One region of the Alteromonas sp. ABE4_545 genome, then DNA from elsewhere that is predicted to be linked to it. Evidence: predicted binding sites of a transcription regulator. Region 1 holds the regulator's gene; the other holds the start of a gene.
The links. The regulator sigma-54, encoded in region 1, starts transcription at its own class of promoters, with help from an activator protein. The targets are predictions, from matches to a motif close to GTTGGCACGNNNNTNGNNT.
Positions count from the first base shown of each region.

Region 2: ACXAH6_RS17595 (DUF1328 domain-containing protein) is a predicted target of sigma-54. The motif match lies at 5,824-5,842, and genes of this name have one in related genera.

Region 1 covers NZ_JBSWYY010000006.1:58,642-66,613, forward strand. The annotation lists gene ACXAH6_RS07865 (hypothetical protein) at 1-478, shown strand, start outside; gene ACXAH6_RS07870 (HPr family phosphocarrier protein) at 499-771, opposite strand; gene rapZ (RNase adapter RapZ) at 771-1,616, opposite strand; gene ptsN (PTS IIA-like nitrogen regulatory protein PtsN) at 1,646-2,092, opposite strand; gene hpf (ribosome hibernation promoting factor) at 2,103-2,390, opposite strand; gene ACXAH6_RS07890 (RNA polymerase factor sigma-54) at 2,420-3,904, opposite strand; gene lptB (LPS export ABC transporter ATP-binding protein) at 3,973-4,698, opposite strand; gene lptA (lipopolysaccharide transport periplasmic protein LptA) at 4,698-5,225, opposite strand; gene lptC (LPS export ABC transporter periplasmic protein LptC) at 5,194-5,757, opposite strand; gene kdsC (3-deoxy-manno-octulosonate-8-phosphatase KdsC) at 5,754-6,308, opposite strand; gene ACXAH6_RS07915 (KpsF/GutQ family sugar-phosphate isomerase) at 6,309-7,286, opposite strand; gene ACXAH6_RS07920 (calcium/sodium antiporter) at 7,287-7,972, opposite strand, start outside.
Region 2 covers NZ_JBSWYY010000029.1:5,575-13,546, reverse strand. The annotation lists gene ACXAH6_RS17655 (replication-associated recombination protein A) at 1-205, shown strand, start outside; gene crcB (fluoride efflux transporter CrcB) at 208-591, shown strand; gene serS (serine--tRNA ligase) at 602-1,897, shown strand; gene ACXAH6_RS17640 (TusE/DsrC/DsvC family sulfur relay protein) at 1,957-2,301, opposite strand; gene ACXAH6_RS17635 (hypothetical protein) at 2,303-2,563, opposite strand; gene ACXAH6_RS17630 (DsrE family protein) at 2,563-2,919, opposite strand; gene tusD (sulfurtransferase complex subunit TusD) at 2,919-3,296, opposite strand; gene ACXAH6_RS17620 (Bax inhibitor-1/YccA family protein) at 3,354-4,019, opposite strand; tRNA gene ACXAH6_RS17615 (tRNA-Ser) at 4,305-4,396, shown strand; tRNA gene ACXAH6_RS17610 (tRNA-Ser) at 4,468-4,559, shown strand; gene ACXAH6_RS17605 (BON domain-containing protein) at 4,615-5,166, opposite strand; gene ACXAH6_RS17600 (hypothetical protein) at 5,353-5,553, opposite strand; gene ACXAH6_RS17595 (DUF1328 domain-containing protein) at 5,599-5,775, opposite strand; gene ACXAH6_RS17590 (sensor histidine kinase) at 5,985-6,773, opposite strand; gene ACXAH6_RS17585 (sigma-54 interaction domain-containing protein) at 6,879-7,972, opposite strand, start outside.

The DNA.
Region 1 (7,972 bases):
AGCGGCTCAGGAGCCACGTGTATTAGTACGCAATAATGTTGAAGCGTACCCAATACGCATGATGGACGGTGATACAGAAAACCTCTATCAATGGTCACGGTTAGATAGCGACGACACTCCACAATATTTTAGTTGGCAAGGTAAGGACTGGTCAGTCGCGGATTCTGAATCTTGTGTATTGCGCTTGAGTCAGAACAATGAGGTAAAGTATCAATTCGAGAATCTGTGTGAGTATTCCTATTTAACATCGGTGCAAGTGATGCCGATGACTGTTAGCGAAGATGTGCCGTATTTGGTGCTACTTGCTAAACTGCGAGCAACCTCTCAACGTTCTCTGTTGATTATTCTCGATAGTGACTTGAATGAACGCTGGGTAGAAGTGGTCGAACGTTGTCGCTTGGGGATTAACCTGAGTGCTCAAGAAGACGGTCTGGCGGTTAATAGCTCGTGTTCAGGCAATTACATTAAATTGGAGTAAATAGGGTGGGGCTGAGTGTTTTACTCAGCCTCATTAAACCGACCGGCAATGAGCGCTTCCACAGCGTCGAGCGCAGCTTCAGCATCGGGGCCTTCACTGACTAAGAGTATTTGCTCGCCTTGATGGCTCTCCATCATCATTAACCCTAATACACTATTGGCGTTGGCTTGTTTATCGCCTTTGTGAAGCATAATTTGAGCATCGAATTGGTTGGCCAATTGCACCAGTTGAGTCGCTGCTCGTGCATGTAATCCTAGCTTGTTGACGATAGTGACGGTTTTTTCAATACGCATTATTGATTCAACTCTCGGTGGCGAATTTGAACATCTGGATGTATGTCGCTGAAGTTTTTCGCTAGGCTTTGGGCAACAAAAACCGAGCGGTGCTGGCCTCCTGTGCACCCAATAGCGATAGTGACATAACTGCGGTTATTGCGTTCTAAATGCGGTAACCACGTGGTTAATAAATTCTGAATTTGCCAAATAAACTTTGTCACTATGGGTTGCGACCCAAGAAATACCTCAACAGGAGCATCCAGACCAGTAAGGTGTTTTAGGTCGGGCTCCCAATGAGGGTTGGGTAGAAATCGCGCATCGAAAACATAGTCTGCGTCTTTGGGAATGCCATGTTTGAAACCAAAGGATTCAAATACCAACACTAAGCGAGAGCTTTTCTTTCCTAAAATACGCTCACGAATGAGTTCGGCGAGTTGATGAATTGACAGTTTATCTGTGTCTAAATACAAATCTGCGCGCTCGGCTATCGGCGCTAACAAGGCTTTTTCTGCTTGTATGGCCTCTGACAGCGACTTATTGAGCTTGGCTAAAGGGTGCAAACGGCGAGTTTCGCTGAAGCGCTTCACCAGAATGTCATCACTGGCGTCGATATACACGATTGTCATTGACCAAGACGCTGGCAGGTAATCGAGTATTTCTACCAGTTCGTTCGGGTCTTTAGGCAGATTGCGAACGTCTATACTCACGGCCACTTGGTCGTATTCGTCAACCACTGTGTGTGTGAGGGTGGGCAAAAGATTAACGGGAATATTGTCGACGCAATAGTAGCCTAAGTCTTCGAGGGCGCGTAATGCGACCGATTTTCCTGAACCTGAGCGGCCACTAATAATGATGAGTTTCAATGCGCTTCTCCCTAAATCGCTTTACGCTACTATTCGCCTAGTGCGGTAAGAATATCATCGCCGTTAGTGGCGTTTCTAATGGCTTTTACGGTGTCTTTATCGCTCAGTTTACCGGCAATTGTGGCCAAGGTTTGTAAGTGGCCTTCGGTTTGTTCTTCAGGAACCAGTAAACTAAAAAAGATATCGACGGGTTTATTATCGATAGCATCGAACTGGATGGGAGGTTCGCTGGTGACAATAATGGCAATGACTCTGTCCAAGCCAGGAAGCCGACCATGAGGGAGCGCAATACCATTACCAATACCTGTACTACCCATTTTTTCACGTGCTAATAAGGCCGTGAGTACGTCTACTTTGTCGACATTTGGGGTCGTTTTTTCGGCGATATCGCTAATGATTTCGAGAATTCTTTTTTTACTATTGCACTGAACCGCACACTCGGTGCGGTTCAGGCTAACAATGGCTTTAATATCCATGCTGTCTTAATTAGTGTTTTTTAAGCTTTTCTTTATGCTTGATCACTTGACGGTCGAGTTTATCGACCATGCTATCGATCGCAGCATACATATCGGTGTTTTCAGATGAAGCAAATACTTCTGCTCCACTCAAATGCATCGTGGCTTCGGCTTTTTGGTTGAGTTTCTCAACATTTAATATCACGTGCACGTTAGAAATATGATCAAAATGACGCTCAAGTTTGCTGAACTTGGTATCGACATAAGTACGCAAAGAATCTGTGATCTCAATATGATGACCAGTAAGGTTTATTTGCATAGTCGTCTTCCTTTTGGTTTGCAGCTTAATTAAATTAAGCTCTTGCGTTGGTTAGACGGTGGAATCGATAACGATTCCCGGTATTTTGCTATTGTCCGCCGGGCTACTTTAATGCCTTGGTCGGCCAACAATTGAGCAATCTTGCTGTCGCTGAGCGGTTTAGCTGGCTTTTCAGCCGCCACCAATTTTTTGATCAATGCACGAATAGCCGTTGAAGAGCATTCACCACCCGATTCAGTGGCAACATGGCTAGAGAAGAAGTATTTCAGTTCAAAAATACCTCTAGGTGTGTGCATGTACTTCTGCGTGGTAACACGCGATATCGTAGATTCGTGCATGTCCACCATTTCAGCTACGTCGTTCAGTACCATAGGCTTCATCATTTCTGGCCCATGTTCAAAGAAACCTAACTGTTGTTGTACGATACAGTTCGCTACTTTTAACAATGTCTCGTTGCGCGACTCCAAACTTTTTATAAACCATTTGGCTTCTTGCATATGAGAACGAATGAATTGGGAATCACTGCTGCTTTTCGAGTTTCGACTCATGGCTGCGTATTGCTGATTCACATTCAGTTTTGGCAGGCTGTCGGGGTTTAATTCAACACTCCAACGGCCGTTCTTTTTCGCTACCGATACGTCAGGAATCACGTATTCGGGTTCTTTTGTCACTAACGCACTGCCCGGGCGAGGGTTTAAGCTCTGGAGCAGTCGCATAGCTTCGCGTAACTCGTCTTCTTTCAGACGCGTTTTACGCATTAAGGTTCGATAATCTTTGCTGCCAAGTAAGTCAGTGTACTCTTGAATCAGCATTTTGGCTTCGGCAAGCCAAGGCGTGTCGGGCGAGAATTGCTTCAATTGCACCATCAAGCACTCTTGAGGTGAGCGCGAGCCAGAACCGATTGGGTCAAACATCTGAATGCGTTTAAGCACGCATTCCACTTCATCAAGCTCGACAGGCTCTTCTAGGTCTTCGTCTTCATTTATGCTGTTGAGAATATCTTCGATAGGCGAAGTGAGATAACCAGATTCGTCAATGGAATCAATGATGGCAATGGCAATAGCGCGGTCGAGGTCGCTGAATGGCGTGAGACGCATTTGCCACAATAAGTGCGCTTGAATATCGTCTGTTGTTTCGCCTTGATAAACGTGTTCATCGTCACTGCTTGAAGACGACGATGCGGGCGCTGATGAGGCCGAATAGTATTCATCCCATGTACTGTCGATAGGCAGTTCGTCGGGCAGTTCGTTTTTTTCTAGCGCATCACCACTTTCAATACTGTCTGAAGAAGACACCGTCGTCGACTCACCCTCAGTAAGCTTGTCTAAGTTACTTTTCTCTAGGTTGTCGAAATCGCTACCCTCTTCAACTTCAAGTAATGGGTTAGCGTCCAGCGCTTCCTGAATTTCCTGCTGGAGGTCTAGAGTGGAAAGCTGCAACAGCTTGATCGCCTGCTGGAGCTGCGGCGTCATCGTTAACTGTTGGCTGAATTTGAGTTGTAAAGATGGCTTCATCTACTTCTTATCTTAATACGCTTTAACCTGTAGTAGCTGGTTAGACAAATATTCCTTTGATACCCTAACTATAGCCTGAATTGCTCACCTAGGTATACATCCTTCACTTTTTGATTACTCAAAACGTCTTCGGCAGTACCCTGTGCAATTAACTCTCCGTGGCTCACGATGTAAGCTTTTTCGCATACATCCAGCGTCTCTCTAACGTTATGATCGGTAATCAAAATTCCGATGTCTCGATCACGCAAGTGTTGGATTATCTTCTTTATATCATTAACCGATATAGGATCAACACCAGCAAATGGTTCGTCCAACAAAATAAATTTGGGATCGGCGGCAAGTGCCCGTGCTATTTCTACTCGGCGGCGTTCGCCCCCTGATAAACTCATCCCTGTACTATTACGTATATGGTTGATGTTAAATTCATCAAGTAGTGAATCAGCTTCGCTTTCACGCTGGGCTTTTGTCAGCGCTTTGCGTGTTTGTAAAATCGCCATGATGTTTTCATACACGGTGAGTTTACGAAATATAGACGCTTCCTGAGGTAAATAGCCAATACCTTGTCGAGCGCGCTCATGCATCGGTTGATGCGTGAGTGAATGCTGGTCGATGGTAATGTTCCCTTTGTCTAAAGGAACAAGACCGACAATCATATAAAAGGTGGTGGTTTTACCCGCACCGTTGGGGCCGAGCAAGCCAACAATTTGTCCGGTTGATACTTCCAAACTTACATCGCGCACAACTTGGCGAGATTTATAAGATTTGGCGAGATGGGTCGCGGTTAATGTTGCCATTACTGCTCCGGTTCCTTTTCTTTCAACTGGTTAAATGACTCTGGGCTTAGTACGGTTTCAACCCCTTCACTGTCTGCGGCGCGAACTTGCTCTTTAATTAAGTCGAAAACAATATTATTACTGGTCATTTTAATGGTGTCGCGATCCAGTTTGGCGTCGCCAGCCATAGTCAATATGCGGTTGGCCACTTCATAGCGGATCTCGTTAGCGCTGGCAAATACGGTTTCACCATTGTCCAGATCCTGCTGATAGCTCGCCGGATTCCCAGTAGCAACAATGACCTCAAAACCTTCATCTGAATTTTCACCTTTAACCACTTCTACGCGATCAGCTTTAATTAACAAAGTGCCTTGGCTGATGGCGACATTTCGCGTGAGTATAAGCGTTTTGGTAACGCCATCCAGATTTTGGTCTTCCGCTTTAATATGGATCTGTTGTTTGAAATCTGCTTCGCCAGCCACAGCCTGTGGAATCAGCAACCAGCCCAATACTAGGCTACAGGCTAGGGGTGTAAATCGTTTCAACATGATGACTTAACTCGTACTGTTTTGTTTCTAAATTTGCATTAAAACCATTGCCGGTCACCACAAAGTTCACCCCTTTTATAATCATGGGTTCGTTGGATGTTGCGATCTTGGTTTTTAGGTTAATTTCAATAAATTCGGTACTGATTGAGCGTACGAAATTGTCGTTATCTTCATTCGTGATACTGACGTTTGATTCTAAGTGAATCAAATTGTTGTCGTATAAGGTGCCTTCATCAGCGTGCAGATGCCAGGGTTGACTTGTATCATCTGTGTATAAGGTATAATCAGGTTCACTAAACAGAACAAAACCTAGTAAATCATAGTGTTCCATTGATTTCGCAAACACTTGGTGACTGAGGTGTCCGGCTTCATCGTAAATTCGCGTGGTTATATTTTTCGCTTTGTATGTGGGCGTTAACGCCCGGATATCTTGCTCTTGTGAGACTTCAGGGGGCGGTGACATCCAGCTTGGCACGTATAGCAACAGCGCTAATATAAAAAGCCCTGCGATACTGAGGCCGACTCGGCTCATACACTTGCACCGTGAATTTCGTTAAGTTGGCCTTGTGCTTGTAGCATTGTGTCACACACCTCTCTTACTGCGCCAAAGCCGCCACGGGTTTTGGTGATCCAGTTCGCTTGCTCGAGAACCTGAGGGTGAGCATCAGCAACCGCAATACGTACAGATGCGTGTTCGTACATTCCTAAATCGGGTACGTCGTCGCCGATTGCCGCCACTTCATGCGCCGCTAAGCCTAATTCATTCATCAGGTTAATTAGCGCATCTGCTTTGTTTTCTTCGCCTTGAATAATATGAGCAACGTTGAGTGAACGCATGCGCTGGGCAACAATATTTGACTTTCTGCCGGTGATAACCGCCACGTTTACCCCCATTTTTACGAGCGCTTTAACGCCATAACCATCACGGGTGTGAAATGCTTTGAGTTCTTCGCCTTGGTTGCCTAGGTAAATACGACCGTCAGAAAATACACCATCGATATCACATACAAATAACTTAATTTGGTGTAATTGCTCGAACAACGCGGTATTAATCTCACCATATAAGGTGTTGGTTTGACTCACTTAGACTACCCCTGCTTTGAGTAACATATGCATATTAAATGCTCCGATGGGGTGATTATCCTTGTCTACAACCAATAATGCACTGATTTTATGACTTTCCATGAGATTTAGTGCTTCAACGGCCAATTTATCTGCAGTTGTGGTTTTACCGCCTCGGGTCATGACCTTTTCTACTTGCGTGGTGTGCAGGTCTACGCGGGCATCGAGAATACGTCGGAGGTCGCCATCGGTAAACACGCCAACAAGTTGTTGTTGGTCATTGAGTACACCTGTCATGCCCAAGCCTTTCTGGGATATTTCGAGCAATGCTTGAGAAACTGTGGCTGTTTGCTGTACACACGGAATGTTGTCGTCACTCACCATAATGTCGGCCACTTTCATTAGTAATTTTCTGCCTAAACTGCCGCCGGGGTGAGATAGGGCAAAATCGTCTGAAGTGAAGCCTCTGGCATCGAGCAGGGCAACGGCGAGGGCGTCGCCTAGGACCAATGTAACGGTAGTACTGGTTGTAGGGGCTAAGCCCAATGAGCAGGCTTCGCGATCTACACTGATATCTAGCCAAACATCGGCATGTTGGCCCAACGCGCTGGTGGCTTTGTTAGTCATGGCGATAACAGGTACAGACAAGCGTTTGACTACAGGCAGTAAGTTGAGCAATTCGGCGGTTTCACCACTGTTAGATATAGCCAGTAGCACGTCGTTTTCGCTTAACATACCAAGGTCGCCGTGATTGGCTTCACCTGGGTGCATAAAAAAGGCAGGAGTACCGGTACTGGCGAGTGTTGCTGCGATCTTGTGGCCAACGTGACCAGATTTGCCCATACCCGACACAACGACTTTGCCTTTGCACTGCATCAACATATTACAGGCGGCGACAAAATCGCTGTTTAAGCGGTCGCCCAAAGACGCAATTGCCGACGATTCTATGTCGATGACCTGTTTGGCCGACGACAAAAATAAGTTTGCTTGTTCAGACATTTATTTAAATAACCACCACTGATAAAGCACAAAGCTAATGCAGAGTATACCTGCTTCCCACCGGTTAATCCTACGTGTGCCACGAAAATTAAAACTAAAAACAAACAGCATTAGCGTTAACGCAGCCATCACCCAGATATCCCGTGACACGGCATTGTCGTCTACAAGCCCCGGTGCAATCAACCCCGGCATACTTAAAACTGCAAGTAAATTAAAGGTGTTAGAGCCAATAATGTTGCCAAGGGCTAGTTCATCTTCCTTTTTCAATACGCCTGCAATACTGGCTGCCAACTCAGGCAAACTGGTGCCAATGGCCAAAATAGTCAGGCCAATCACCAGATCACTGACACCGAGCATATGAGCAATGTTCACTGCCGAATCCACCATATACTTGGCACTCAGCGGTAATAAAACTAGCCCGACTATAATCCATAGGGTCGCCTTTTGGCTGGTAATGGTGGCACTTAGCTCGGCTTCTTGTTCGTCCACAAGCGGATCTGACTGGCTTGAATGCCACGCCAGTACAAGCATAAGGCCAATAAAAAGAACCAGTAGAGAGAGTAAAATAATGCCGTCGAGACGTGAAAGCTCGTAATCTAGCAGTAAATGAATTGCACCACCGGTTACACAAAGTAGGATAGGCAGCTCTCGTTTGACCGTTAATGAACGTACTTGAATAGGTCGGA
Region 2 (7,972 bases), on a different contig from region 1:
AATGGAATCACTGGGTAATGGCGAGGGGTATCGCTATGCCCATGATGAACCGAATGCGTTTGCTGCTGGAGAAGTGTATTTACCGCCTGAATTAGCTGGCACTCGATACTATGAACCTGTCGAGCGAGGGTTAGAAAAGTCATTAAAGGCTAAACGAGATTATTTAGATCAGCTCAACAAAAACAGTACTCAAAAACGGAATTAATTATGTCTCACACGGCCTTATTATATTGCTATATCGCCATTGGCGGCGCTAGCGGCGCTTGTTTGCGTTATTTCTGTACAACCACCATCGATTCTCTGTTTGGAAAAGCGTTGCCCTTTGGTACACTTACGGTCAATGTTGTCGGCTCATTTTGCTTGGCAATGTTGTACGGGTTTATAGAGCGTGGTGATTTAGACAGTTTTCCCTATCGCGGCCTGATAGGCGTGGGATTACTGGGTGCGTTTACAACGTTTTCTACCTTCTCTGTAGAAACCCTTACACTATTAGAAAATGGTTTGTGGCTAAAAGCCCTAGCCAACGTATTACTTAACGTTGGTGTCTGTTTAATGGCAGCATGGCTTGCCGTTCAAATAACGAAAGGATAAATAGAACAACATGTTAGATCCAAAGTGCTTACGCAGCGATATCGAAACCACCGCAGCCCGTTTGGCAACGCGTGGTTTCTCGCTGGATGTGGATGCCTTCAATGCGCTAGAAGAAAAACGCAAAGCGTTGCAGGTAAAAACCCAGGAATTACAAAACGAGCGTAACGTACGAAGTAAGTCCATCGGTAAAGCAAAAGCACAAGGTCAAGATATTGCGCCTTTGCTAGCAGAAGTTAGTGATCTTGGTAATGCGCTAGACGAAGCCAAAGAAGAACTGGCGAAGGTACTTGATGCGATCAACGTGTTTACGCAAGAAATGCCAAACTTGCCGGATGAATCTGTACCTGCGGGTAAAGACGAAGATGACAATGTAGAAGTGGCTCGTTGGGGCGATGTACCAAGCTTCGACTTTGAAGTAAAAGATCATGTTGATATTGCCGAAGGTCTAGACAAAGGCGCTGATTTTGAAATGGCCGCTAAGTTGTCTGGTAGCCGCTTTGTGGTGATGCGCGGTCAAATTGCTAAGCTTCATCGTGCGCTAGCTCAGTTCATGCTAGATGTACACACTAATGAGCACGGTTATACAGAAATGTACGTGCCTTATTTGGTTAACTCTGACAGTTTATACGGTACAGGCCAGTTGCCTAAGTTTGGTGAAGACTTATTCCATACTAAACCTGCAACTGCAGAAGGTCAGGGGATGTCGTTGATCCCAACGGCAGAAGTGCCTTTGACTAACATTGCTCGCGATGAAATTTTTGCCGCAAACCAATTGCCACTAAAAATGACAGCGCACACGCCGTGTTTTCGTAGTGAAGCGGGTTCTTACGGCCGTGACACCCGTGGCTTGATCCGCCAACACCAATTCGACAAAGTTGAAATGGTACAACTAGTGAAACCTGAAGACAGCTTTAACGCGTTAGAAGAGCTTACAGGCCACGCAGAAGTGATTCTACAACGTTTGGGTTTGGCTTATCGCAAAGTGTTGTTATGTACTGGTGATATGGGCTTTGGCTCATGTAAAACATACGACCTTGAAGTGTGGTTGCCGGCACAAGACACTTATCGTGAAATTTCATCTTGTTCTAACATGTTGGATTTCCAAGCTCGTCGTATGCAGGCGCGTTATCGCAACCCTGAAACCAACAAGCCTGAATTACTTCATACCTTGAATGGCTCAGGTTTGGCCGTTGGCCGTACATTAGTGGCGGTGCTGGAAAACTACCAAAATGCAGATGGCAGTGTCACAGTGCCAGAAGTACTAGTGCCGTACATGGGCGGTGTATCGGTGATTAAGCCAGCTTAATACTCAATAGCATACGAAAACGGCGCTTTAAGAGCGCCGTTTTTTTGCTTTGCTGATCGCTATAAACATTTAGCCGGCTTAGGAAGCCCTGCAAGCTTAGTGGCTTGTTTGGCAGGCCCTTTAGGGAATAACCGGTGTAAATAGCGACTGTTGCCTTTCTCAGGCCCAAATTTTGCCGCCATAGCCTTTACTAAGGCGCGTATCGCCGGGCTGGTATCAAATTCGAGATAAAAATTACGTACAAAATGTACCACTTCCCAATGGGCGTCAGTCAAGGTAATGCCTTCGACTTCTGCCAAGGTAGGCACCATTTCTTCGCACCACTCGAGGTGATTCAATAGGTAACCTTGTTTATCTGTGGCAATACTTTTGCCTTGCCAATCAATATGAAAAGAATCTGTCACGTTACAAAGTGATCCAATGTTGATGCTGTTGTTGCAATGATACTAGTTCCGAGTCTGAAATGCAGTGAGCGTTAGCGATTACAAGGCCTCGTCGTTGGCAATCGTTAAACATCGCCTTTGTACTGGCGGACGTTACCTGGCTAATCTGATTAAACTGATAAACGCCATTTCCCTTACATACCACAACATCAGAGGTAGTGAGTTGCGGTAGGGTTAATGATACCGCTGCAGAAGGCTGAGTTTGAGTAATGAGAACAAGCATTAAAATGTCACCGTATGGTCGCATTGACGTAGTTTTGTCATTAATTCAGTATTGCCCACTACTGAGATATCGGCTAAACCAATGTCATCCGTACTGTAGCCTTTTTGTGCCAAGCAGGGCGCAGAAACATAACATTCTTCAATATCGAAGAAGGGCAGTGCGCTCAGACGTTTCAATAAGCTTTTTTCACCATCGGGTACTTGCTGGCCTTTGAGTACCTGCAATATGCCATCGCCAATAAAAAACATTCGCACTTCATGGCCGTAATTGGTTGCGGCTAATGCGAATTCTAGGCCTTCTTCGGCGTCAATAGTGCCATAAGGGGCGTTAGTCATAAGAATGTGTATATCTGCCATTAGAATTGCACCAAGCGTTCACAATCGTGTAATCGAGTAAAAAAGTCTGCAATGCCCACTTGTTCAAACGGCGGCAGCAGTGCGGCTTGTGCTACACCGAGTTTAGCCGCTTCCGCTTCACTGAGTACACCTCTTTTGGCCGCTGCAGTCACGCAAACGAGTAAGGGGATATGATGATTCTGGGCCAGTTCACACCACTGTTTATAAATGGCTGTGGTTTGTAGCGCGCTATTGGCATTGTAAACGCCCGCTTGATAAAAAAACACGTGGTCTATATTCACACCTTGAGCAATGGCTGCGTGCAAAAAAGCTTGGGCTTCGTTAATCCGAGCGTTTTCGTGAGGGGGAGAAGTAATTAAAACTGTGGTTGTTTTCATAATACAAAAACACCCCTAAAAAGGGGTGTTTTCCAATTTAGCCTTATTGCTAGCTTATCAATCGTCGCCGCTGAATGCACCAATTAGGCTTAGCAAAGACACGAACAAGTTGTAGATGTTCAAGTAAAGCGCAACTGTTGCCATAATGTAGTTGGTTTCACCGCCATTTACGATACGGCTTGTATCATAAAGGATAAAACCAGACATTAAGAAAACAATGGCTGAGCTAATCGCTAGGTGAACCGCAGGCACTTGGAAGAATATGTTCGCCACCGCCGCTATCAATACCACGATAATACCGACACTTAAGAAACCGCCCATAAAAGAGAAGTCTTTCTTAGTGGTCAGCACGTAGCCAGAAAGTGCAAAGAACACCAATGCTGTTGCACCTAGTGCTTGAACGATAACACCAGCACCTAAATAGGCAACATACATATTAAGAGTATGACCCAACGAAGCGCCAAGTAAGCCTGTTAACGCAAATACCCAGTAAATACCCGAGCTTGAATTTGCTTTTTTACTAACAACAAACATTGAAATGAAGGCACCGACCCAAAGTAATAAAGACATACCTCGGCCAATTTCTGCGAACATCGCAATACCCGCACAAACAGCACTAAATGCTAATGTCATTGCCAATAGCATATAGGTGTTGCGCAATACTTTATTTGTTTGCAACACAGACGCTTGTGATGCAGACGAGTACATCGAACGTGGTTCCATTGTTTCCTCCAAAAGGATTTAAGTGACTAAATAAATAGTACGCTATTATTTAGTGTAGTTGTATGGCTTTTGGTTCACTTTTTCAATAGTACGTAAAGGAAATATCGTAACCCTTTGTGTCTTGCTCTTTACGCCAGAGTAAGAAAGTGAGTAGGGTTGGTGATAAATTATTCTCGATTAGCCAAATTTTGATCCAATTGTTCAATCATCCAGCAAACGAACATTAATTTTAAATTAAGGCTTTACATCAATAAAAATAACATTATGATACGCATCACTTCCAGCGGAGAGCTGGCAGAGTCCGGTTGAATGCACTTGACTTGAAATCAAGCGAAGGGTCAAACCTTCCGGGGGTTCGAATCCCTCGCTCTCCGCCACTTATTGAGGAAGCGCCTCAAACCGCTTCCGACTTTATTACTTAAGTAGTAAAGAAATAGTTTGAGTTTTTGGAGAGGTGGCAGAGTCCGGCTGAATGCACCTGACTTGAAATCAGACGAAGGGTTAAACCTTCCGGGGGTTCGAATCCCTCCCTCTCCGCCACATAAGAAAACCCCGAACATATGTTCGGGGTTTTTTTATGCCGTTTAAAAAGTGATTAGCTTTCTGCGACTATTTCAATTAAGTCGACAACCTTTTTTACATCACTGGTATTGCGCGCGATCGATAGTGCTAAGTCTTGTTCAGCACTGGAAGCCACCGTACCTTTCAATGTGACAATGCCATTTTCAACATCTACGTCAATGTCGGTGCCTGACACTTCTGATTGCATGAGTAAGCGGGTTTTGACCACGGTTGCCACTTTTGCATCGCTCAATTCATCAGTTAGCGATTTGTCCTTTTTAAGGTCGCTCATGACGGTGAGTTGATTGTCTACGTCTTTCACACCATCTAGGCTCAGTACCAATTCTTCGGCGAGGGCTTTGTTTACCTTATTGTCGACTTTACCCGTTAAGATCACGGTACCGTTTTCGACATCGGTATTAATGTCAAAAGAATTTAAATTGGTGTTCAACAACAATGTTGTTTCTGCTTTACCATCAATCCATGCATCGCGAGCAGAATCTTCCCAAGTGTTACTTTCCCCCGCAAACGCAGTGGTGGCAGTAACAGTTAAACCTAAAGCTAGAGTTAACGCTGAAATTTTCATGTCTAATCTCCTTTTGGGTTTTAAGACATATAGAGCAATGCGATAACAATGCCAACTTTTAAAGTGTTGTTTTTATTGAATAATATATATTTTCTTCTTGTGGGTGAGAAATCAGTGTTGCCTATAAGCAACAAAAAACGGGTGACTTAATAGCCACCCGTTTCAACGTTTCCCAGGGGAGGGGGATTAACAATCGGTATCTTCTGCTTTAACGCCTTCTTTCACGTCTTCACAAGCATCTTCTACTGCATTGCCTGCGTCGGTAACAATTTCATCAATTTCTTCACCAGCTTCTTCGGCTGAGTCGTCGCTACAAGCAGAGAGAGCAACTACCATAAACAAAGTCGTTAAAATTACGCGTAGTGATAGTGATTCTAAAATTTTCATATTAAATATTCCCTTTGAATTAATTGAATTAAAGTAAATGTATAACTACACGCGGGGAGATTTACCGCGCAATGCACCTGCTAATAAAGATATGACAAGTAATGCAATGAAAATAAAGAACAGTATTTTCGCAATACCTGTAGCCGCGCCCGCAATACCACCAAAACCAAAAACAGCGGCGACGATAGCGATAAGTAAAAATGCCAGTGCCCATCTCAACATAACGGAACTCCTTGGATTTATAATGAAAAGTAAACTTCACATTAGATAAAGCGAGCGCCGTGCCAGTTTTTTTATGTTACTGATATTGTTGGTAAAATGGATTTAAATGCGTGTGTGGGGGCGTAGCTGTTCACACACAGGTTGAAAATATTTCTTAGTAACAGGTATAAGTTTCACGGCTTTTGCTTGAGACAAAAGCCTAACAAAACTCATTGGCTCTCTGACAAGTTATACAGCTTAAACGAAACACTAAACCCATTATTGGGAGAGCTTTCAAAATATACCTGACTGGCCAGCATCATGTTCACTAGGTTGTAAACCATACTCAAGCCTAGCCCTGGGTTACCTGCGCCACGCTTGGTTGTATAAAACGGTTCAAATACCTTGGACAGCTCAGCTTCTTCAATTCCGCTGCCGTCATCAGAAAAGGTGAACTCATACCCATCGCCCGCAGGCACGGCTTGTAATGTGATCGTGCACGTAGTTTGGTTTTCGGAGAAGCCATGTACCAATGTGTTCGCAGTTAGGGCGGTAAGAATTTGAATTAACACGCTGGGGTAGGTGAAAATTTCAATGGTGGGTGGGATCACTACTTCAAAGGCTAAACTCTTGTTGCCGGAGTTTTTGCTGTGTGAGTCAATGAAGTCTTGCATTAAGGAGGCTAAATTCACTTTTTCTAACTGGCTAGCTTCATCTGTATGTTTTACCGCTACGCGTTTGAAGCTCGACAATAACTTAGCAGCACGATTCATGTTTTTGAGCATGCTAGAGGTGATTTCTTGCGAGGTATTTAAAAACTCGTGAAACTTTTCGGCATCGAGTTTACCTTGCTGGAAATCGTTATCTAATTCACTCAGTAATTCCATTAATAACGTGCAGTTTGCGATATTAACACCAAGAGGGGTGTTTATTTCATGAGACACACCAGCCACTAAGCCGCCGACAACATCCATTTTTTCGTGTTGTGTGCTTGGGTGTTTAGGATTTTTGGGGTTCATCGTTGGGGTGATCTCTACCGTTTTACTTCTTCGGATAGAGAAAAAGATAGTCTACGCTGGGCAGACTATCCAAAATTCTAGGCATTATTTAGCAAATAAATCGCGTTAGTTTTCGCCACTCTCTTTGAATTTCTCCAGTTTGTTGTACAGCGTTTTTACACTAATACCTAGTTGCTCTGCTGTTTCTGTTTTGTTGCCTTGATTACTGGCTAATGTGGCAGTAATCGCAGTTTTCTCGATTTCTTCCAGTGGTACACCAGCCGGAATGGCCATTGCTTCTGACTCAGCCACTTCTAAACAGTCGTCTAGCACTAAGTGCTCGCTAGTGATCACATCATCGGCAAGAATAAAGGCTCGCTCAATAACGTGCTTTAACTCACGCACGTTACCGGGCCAAGAATGATTAGCAATTTGTGCTAACGCATCTTCGCTAATGTGTTTAGCTAGCCCTTCGTTGGCGTTGCGATAGGCTAAGAAATGCTTTGCTAACCCGATAATGTCTTCGCCTCGTTCGCGCAAGGGCGGAACATTAATGGGGAATTGTGACAATCTAAAGTAGAGATCTTCACGTACAATCTCGTCGGCAATCGCTTGTGCGGGGTCTCGGTTCGTCGCTGCCACAATACGTACATTCGCAATGCGCGTTTTACTGCTACCTACTGGCCTGTATTCACCGGTTTCAAGTACCCGCAGTAATTTAACTTGGTGGTCCAGCGGCATCTCTGTCACTTCATCGAGAAACAGGGTACCGCCTTCGGCTTGCTCAAATACCCCTTTGTGATCCCTGTTGGCACCAGTAAATGCACCTTTAACGTGACCGAATAATTCGCTGTCGACTAACTCCGGAGACAGCGCTCCGCAATTAATAGCAATAAAGGGTTGCTCACTACGCGGGCTAGACAGGTGCAAAGTATTGGCGATGAGTTCTTTACCAGAACCACTTTCGCCTATAATCAATACGCTCGACTCACTTGATGCCACTTTGCGAATCGTTCTATATAGCTTACGCATCGCTTTAGACGACCCGACCAGTAATCCGAATTGGTCTAAATCACTGGTGCGGACTTTTTGTGCATTAATGGTAGGCTGTTGAATATCTTCGAGGATATCTTGCAGTGTTTCGTCAATCGGGACCAAGTCGTAAGGCGTGCGATAGTGGTAAGCTGCGGTTTGTAAAACAAAATTATCTAAATCTGAAT